Regions from separate parts of the Arthrobacter sp. LAR12-1-1.1 genome, predicted to be linked through region 2. Evidence: predicted binding sites of a transcription regulator. Region 2 holds the regulator's gene; the other holds the start of a gene.
The links. The regulator LexA, encoded in region 2, represses DNA repair genes until DNA is damaged. The targets are predictions, from matches to a motif close to TCGAACANNTGTTCGA.
Positions count from the first base shown of each region.

Region 1: the regulator LexA is predicted to act here: its motif matches at 2,184-2,199, upstream of MRBLAR12_RS03915 (DUF6504 family protein).

Region 1 is NZ_JBEGIG010000001.1:851,810-855,212, forward strand. It holds gene MRBLAR12_RS03910 (DNA polymerase III subunit alpha) at 1-1,746, opposite strand, end outside; gene MRBLAR12_RS03915 (DUF6504 family protein) at 1,743-2,078, opposite strand; gene MRBLAR12_RS03920 (hypothetical protein) at 2,281-2,667, shown strand; gene MRBLAR12_RS03925 (chorismate mutase) at 2,689-3,015, opposite strand; gene MRBLAR12_RS03930 (VOC family protein) at 3,030-3,403, shown strand, end outside.
Region 2 is NZ_JBEGIG010000034.1:464,885-468,287, reverse strand. It holds gene MRBLAR12_RS18245 (histidinol-phosphate transaminase) at 1-426, opposite strand, end outside; gene MRBLAR12_RS18240 (LysM peptidoglycan-binding domain-containing protein) at 514-942, opposite strand; gene lexA (transcriptional repressor LexA) at 1,306-2,055, shown strand; gene MRBLAR12_RS18230 (ATP-dependent DNA helicase) at 2,114-3,403, opposite strand, start outside.

The DNA of each region.
Region 1 (3,403 bases), on a different contig from region 2:
GTCGTGCTTGTCGAACTGGCTCATGGGCAGGCCCAGGCCGCTGGGCTGGACGGGGGTGCGGTCCAGCAGGGTGGCATCGCCGAGGATCACGCCGCACGGGTGCATGGAGATGTGGCGTGGCAGCCGGTCCAGCCGCTCCGTGAGGTCCACCAGCAGGTCCAGCTGCTGGTTTTCGGTGAAACCGCGCTGCTCCACCCGGTCCGCGAATTCCTTCAGCTCGGGTTTCTCCACGAGGGCTTCGCGGAAGTGCCGGGCCGAGAACCGCCACAGCTGCTTGGCGATTTCCCCGACCTCGCCGTCGTCCATGCCCAGGGCCAGGCCGGCATCGCGCACGGCACCGCGAGCGCGGTAGCCATTCTGCATGCTCATCAGCGTGACGCGTTCGGCGCCGAAACGCTCAAAGATCTTCCGGTAGACGTTGTGCCTTTCGGCGCTCTCGACGTCGATGTCGATGTCGGGCAGCGTGGCACGGTCGCGGGAGAGGAAGCGCTCAAAGATGAGGTCGTGCTGGAGTGGGTTCACCTGGCTGATGTCGATCAGGTAGTTGACCAGGCTGGAGGCGCCCGAACCGCGCGCGGCCGCCCTCACGCCCAGGGCAAGGATCATCCGGGAGACCTCTGCGACGGTCAGGAAGTAGGAGGCGAAGCCCAGCGTGTCGATGATCCGGAGCTCGTGCCCCAGCCGGGTCCGCATTTGCTGTTCCCGCTGCCCGGAGATTCCAGGGAAGCGGCGGCCGATGCCGGCCTCGCAGCGCAGGGTCAGTTCGGCGAGCGCGTCGCCGTCGATCCCGATCACGGATGCTTCCGGGACCACGGGCTGTTTCCAGCCCATGTCAGCCACAGGATCCATGCGGCAGCGGTCCGCGAGCGCCTCGGTCTGGGCCAGGAGCCGTTTGAGGTCCGCCGTGCCGTAGCCGGCGGCGTGGATGATCTCCTTGCCCAGCTGCAGCATCTGGGCCGCCGATTTGAGCCAGCCCTGCCCGTTGGGCTGCAGCAGCGGGGCGGCGGAGAGCTCGGGGAGGGATTTAAGCGTCCGGGCCGAGTCCAGCACATCGGCGGTGGCCGCGCCGTCCTCGGCCACATAACGCACGGCGTTGCTCAGCACGGCCGGCACCCCGTGCTCTGCGGCGAGCTTGAGCATGCGCACCGCATGGGCGGTGCTCAGCGGTTCCCCTGGCGGGCTGAGCTGGGACACAACCTCGGCGGCCAGGGTCCCTGGGGGCATGGCGTCCAGCCAGCGTTTGAACAGGGTGCGGGGCCGCAGGTAACGCCGGCCGCCCATCGCCCGGCCGACGTCGGAGTCCGGGCCGATCAGCACTGTCAGGACCGGCTGGAGGGTTTCCGGGTGCAGGGTGCGGGAGGCCAGTTCCGCCCGTGTGACGGCCACCGGCACCGCTCCCTGCACCTTCCCCGTAGTGCGGGCATGGGCGTCGGAGATCAGCCGGCACAACGCCCGGTAGCCGGCGCCGTTGTTGTGGCCGTGCGCCAGCACAACGACGCGTCCCCCGACCAGGGTGCGGAGGTCACCGTCGTCGTCAAAGACCGCAAGGTCCACCCCGATGATCGCATCGAGCCCGGCTGCCATGCACGCCTTCAGGTGCTTGATGGTGCCGTACAGCCCGTCGCGGTCCGTGCAGGCCAGCGCGGTGGCGCCGTCGGCTGCGGCCGCGCCGGCCAGTTCATCCGGCCAGGAGACGCCATAGTGGGCGCTGAAGGCGGTGGAGACATGCAAATGGGTGAAGTTCATGCTGTTTCGGGCTTCCGGAGGGGCTGCAGGGCGTCGTGGATCCTCAGGAGCCGCCACCGGCCGCTGCTGATATGCCGGGTCAGGTCAAGGGTGAGGGTGGAGGCCGCGGCGTGGTCCCCGGCGGCACGCACCTGGACCCGCCAGATCTCGTGATCCACCAGGCCCGGGCCGCTCCCGAGCGGCGCCCGGCTTTCCTCCGCCCACCATTGGCGGCGTTCATACCAGCGGACGGGTTCCGCGCAGACCGTGTAGCGCCGGCCGGCCCAGTCGAGGCGCAGGGGCTGGCCCGAGGGCGTGCAGAGAACATCCACGGACTCGCTGAACATGCCCACGTTGCCTCCCGACCCAGTCCGGGCTGGAGCCGGCCCAGTCCCCGCTTAGATTCCGTCTTCTAGATTCCGTCTTCTAGATGCCGCCTTCTAGCGTTTCTGATTTATTCGAACATATCTTCGAATAAATTCAGTCTACGTCGGAAAGGCGACAAAACCCAGATCGGGGGTGGACGGACGATGGCACAGGTAGCAGGATTGAGCCATGAGCTCCCATATCGCACTCCTGAAGCACGTAAAGGTCGCCGCCAAGAATTCAACCTTGGTGGCGACCTTCGATATCGACGGAAATATCCCGGGGCAAGGCGCCTACGTGGTGGGCCTGCTCGCGGCCGAGCCGGACTATTCCCATCAACGCAGACTGGGAATTGAGTTCATGAACGGCGAGGCGGTCTCCTTCTACTTCTTCAACCATGACGGCACGGAAGAGAACTTCGACCTCACAGGCGTGGAACACTCAGGGAACACCATCACCGGAAACTTCCCCATCGCGACGGTGCTGGGCCTGCCCAAGGGCCACCTCATGACCGCCTTCAGCGATTGTGACGGCCGGGAATACCAGGCCAACGTGCCTGTCGAAGAGTCCCTCTAAGCACGTTCCAACAAGCCCTTGCTATGAAGTGGACTTGTACACTTCCAGCTCGAGGGTGATGAAGGCGTCGATCATCGCCCGGTAGGTCTTCTCGACGAGTTCGACGTCGATGTCCTTCTGTTCCGCCGTGGCGCGGACGTGTTCGATGACCCGCTCCACGCGCCCGGGCGCACGGACCTCCGCGCTGTCCGCCTTGAGGGTCCCGGCGATCCGGATCAGCCGTTCGCGGCGCCCGATCAAGGACACGATCTGCTCGTCCACCTCGTCAACAGCCACGCGCACGGCGGCGAGCTGTTCCCGGTCGGCCTGGGCGGTCTTGTCGTCTGCGTGATTTGTGGGCATGTGCATGACAGTATCGAAAGATGCAGCCACGAGTCGACTTAATTTCGCTGGGTGTCCGCAGTGTTGACGCCTCACGCCGCTTCTACGTCGATGGCCTGGGATGGCCGGTCCACCGGGAAGTCCCCGGCGAGGTGCTCTTCATCCAGGTCAACCACGGACTGATCCTCTCGCTCTGGGACGCGGGCCAAATGCAGTCCGAAGCGGCCACGGATCCCCCTGCCGGCGTTGCGTGCATCACCCTCAGCCACAACCTGGCCAGCACGGCGGAAGTCGACTGGGTGATGGCCGAAGCCGAGTCCGCGGGAGCCCTCATCGTCGCGGCACCGAAGACCCAGCCCTGGGGCGGCTACACCGGCTACTTTGCCGATCCCGACGGCTACCGCTGGGAGATCGC
Region 2 (3,403 bases):
CGCGGCGCGGGCACCGACGATGTACTCCGTATCCGTGCCGGAAGCCAGCAGCGGGTACATCGAATACGTCGGAGGGAACCCGAGGGCCGTCCGGCCGGGGCCGCCGAATGCCTGGAGAATTTGCTGAAGGACTTCGTTGGATCCGTTCGCGGCCCAGATATTCTCCGCGTCCAGGCCGTGGCCAAGGTATTCGGCGAGGGCCTCGCGCAATTCGGTGAACTCGCGGTCCGGATAGCGGTTCAGCCCGGCAGCGGCGGAGCTGACGGCCTCGGTGATCGCCGCGCGGACATCGGCCGGGACACCATGGGTGTTCTCGTTGACGTTGAGCAGGATGGGGACGTCCAGCTGCGGCGCACCATACGGACGCAGGCCACGCAGATTGGTTCGGAGGGGCAGTCGGTTGAGGCGCTCAAGCTGGTCAGTCACGTGACCAGTTTAAGTGGTAGCGGGACGGGCACTGAAACTGTGACGTCCGCGACTGCACTTGGGGGATGTCGCTTGGCTTGGCGGGTACTACTTGGACGGGACGAACAGCTGCTGGCCCGGCATCACACGGGCGGCGTCCAGGTTGTTCAGCTGCACGATATCGGCCACGACGTCGCGGGGATCGCGCTCCGGAGCCAACGACCCTGCAATGGCCCAGAGGGACTCCCCCGGCTGCACCGTCACGGTGACAGTCGGCGTCAGCGAGAGCTGGTCAGCGGAATCCGCTGCTTTCGCGGGAGCGTTGAGGAATCCGCTGAGCGACAGGATGAACGCCGCCAGAAGGATCAGCGGGACACCGAAGAAGACGAAGCGTCCGCGCTGGGTAAGCCGCAGCGGCGGCTGCTTCGGCCGGCGGCCGGAAACCGCGGCCCCCGCCCCGCTGCGGTTGTGATTCGTGACGCCCTGAACAAAGACGCCCTGAACAAAAGTGTCTTGAAACGCGCTTGAAGCTGACATGAACTGAGCCCTCCTGGACCATACGGTGCCGCCCGGCGTACTCCACGTACTCGCCGCCAACCGGCCGAACCTTCGAACATAGAACCGAACAGCGGATCCGAAGTGGAAACCTCGAAATCGAACACATATTCGAACCTTGCTCGTTCTGTTTTAGCACTTACTAACGAACGATGTCGAGACTCGCTAGAACAAATGTTTGAAAAAGCCCTGCGGCTGGCCTATTTTTGAGGGACAGGACAACCACTAACGAACTCCCTGTGTGAATTCGTTAGTAGTTGATCAGCAGGGTCTGACATTTCAGGCCGGAAGGTCCCGGTGACAGCAGCCACGGCAGCCGGGCGGAACGGAAAGGCGTTGGCGAACATGGCAGCACAAGCCACCGGCGGCAGGGCCACCTCACGGAGCCCGCAGCCCGCCCGGGCCCCCAAGAGCCTCACCGTCCGGCAAAAGAAAATCCTGGAGACCATCCAGCGGTCCGTCACGGACAAGGGCTACCCGCCCTCCATGCGCGAGATCGGCGACACCGTCGGCCTCGCCAGCCTGTCGAGCGTGACCCATCAGCTCTCCCAGCTTGAAAAGCTCGGCTACCTGCGGCGCGATCCGAAGCGCCCGCGGGCCATGGAAGTGCTCATGCCGCTGACCCTGGACGAGGGGACCACACCGATTTCGGGTGTCGGGAAGTCCAGCGGCCTGCGGGCCGTCGGCGGCCTCTCGGTGTCTGAGCTCGCCAGCGCCACCGACACGGCAATGGTGCCGTTCGTCGGACGCATCGCCGCCGGCGGACCCATCCTCGCGGACCAGGTAGTGGAGGACGTCATGCCGCTGCCCCGCCAGCTCGTGGGCCATGGCGAACTCTTCATGCTCAAGGTGGCTGGCGACTCGATGATTGATGCCGCGATCTGCGACGGTGACTGGGTGGTTGTCCGCCGCCAGGGTGACGCCGTGAACGGCGACATCGTTGCCGCCCTGCTGGACGACGAAGCCACGGTCAAGACATTCCGCCAGCGGGACGGCCACACCTGGCTGCTGCCGCAAAACACCCAGTACGAACCCATCCTCGGCGACCACGCCGTCATCATGGGCAAGGTCGTCTCGGTACTCCGCTCCCTCTAACCATCCCCGGCGAGGCCGCCGGCTTCAGTCCCGGCCAGCTCCCGCTTCAACGTGGGACTCAGCCGTTCGCGGAGTCCTTCGCCAGGCGCTCCAGGGCAGCCATGGCTATCGATGAATCGGTGGTGGGCCAGAACGGCGGAAGCGCGGCGCGGAGGAATCCGCCGTAGCGCTCCGTGGACAGCCGCGAATCGAGCACTGCCACCACGCCCTTGTCCGACGTCGAACGGATCAGCCGTCCGGCGCCCTGCGCGAGCCGAATGGCGGCGTGCGTGGCCGAGACGGACATGAAGCCATTGCCGCCCGCCTGGGCGACGGCCCGCGAGCGTGCCGTCATCAGCGGGTCGTCCGGCCGCGGGAAGGGAATCCGGTCTATAACCACCAGCCGGCAGGACACCCCAGGAACGTCGACGCCCTGCCAGAGGGACATTGTGCCGAACAAACAGGTGTCCGGCTCGTCGGCAAATTGCCGCACGAGCGCCGTCATGGTCGACTCCCCCTGGCACAGGATGCTGAGGCCCAGCCGGGGCCGCATGGCCTCGGCGGCTTCCTCCGCCGCGCGCCGCGAGGAAAACAGGCACAAGGCACCGCCACGGGAAGCGCGGATCAGCTTCTCCAGCTCATCCAAGGCCTCGGGGGAAGTCCCGCGGCCGGGTTTGGGCAGGTGCCGGGCGACATAGAGGATACCCTGCTTCGGATAGTCGAACGGGGACCCGACGTCGACTCCGGTCCAGCTCGGGGCGCCATTGCCAACGAGGCCGAGGCCTCCGGCTGCAGGCTCGAAGGCAGCGCCAATGGCCAGTGTGGCCGAGGTCAGGATGACGGTGTGGTCCGCGAACAAACCCTCGCGCAAACGCCCCGCGACGCTCAACGGGGCAACATTGATCAGGGCCGGCGCGCTCTCGTCCGGCTGGGAGTAGCCCTGCACCGGGTCGAAGCTGCTGTTGCGGGAGAACCACACTACTTCGCGGTTTTCGCGCGCGGCCAGGAGGCGCTCACAGAGTTCCAGGATGACCATCAGGCGTGAGCGCGCCAGCTGGCGTCCGCCGTCGGCCGTCGTGGAGCTGTCGCCCTTGGAATCGGACAGGGCGGCGCGGCACGCGTCGCGCAGCTGGTCGATGCAGTCCAACTGCCCGCTGTTCAGGCCGTTGGGCATCAGCCCGCTGGGGACCCCGTCGATGGCCAGCTCCAGGTGGGCCGCGGCATTGTTCAGCGCGTCCACGGTGATGCCCGTATGTTTCCGGGCCCCGGACGCGGCGGCGTGCACCATCGCCACGGAGAGCTGACCTGAGACCGCGCCCGTGACGCGGTCCTGAAGTTCGTGCGCCTCGTCCACCACCACGACGTCGTA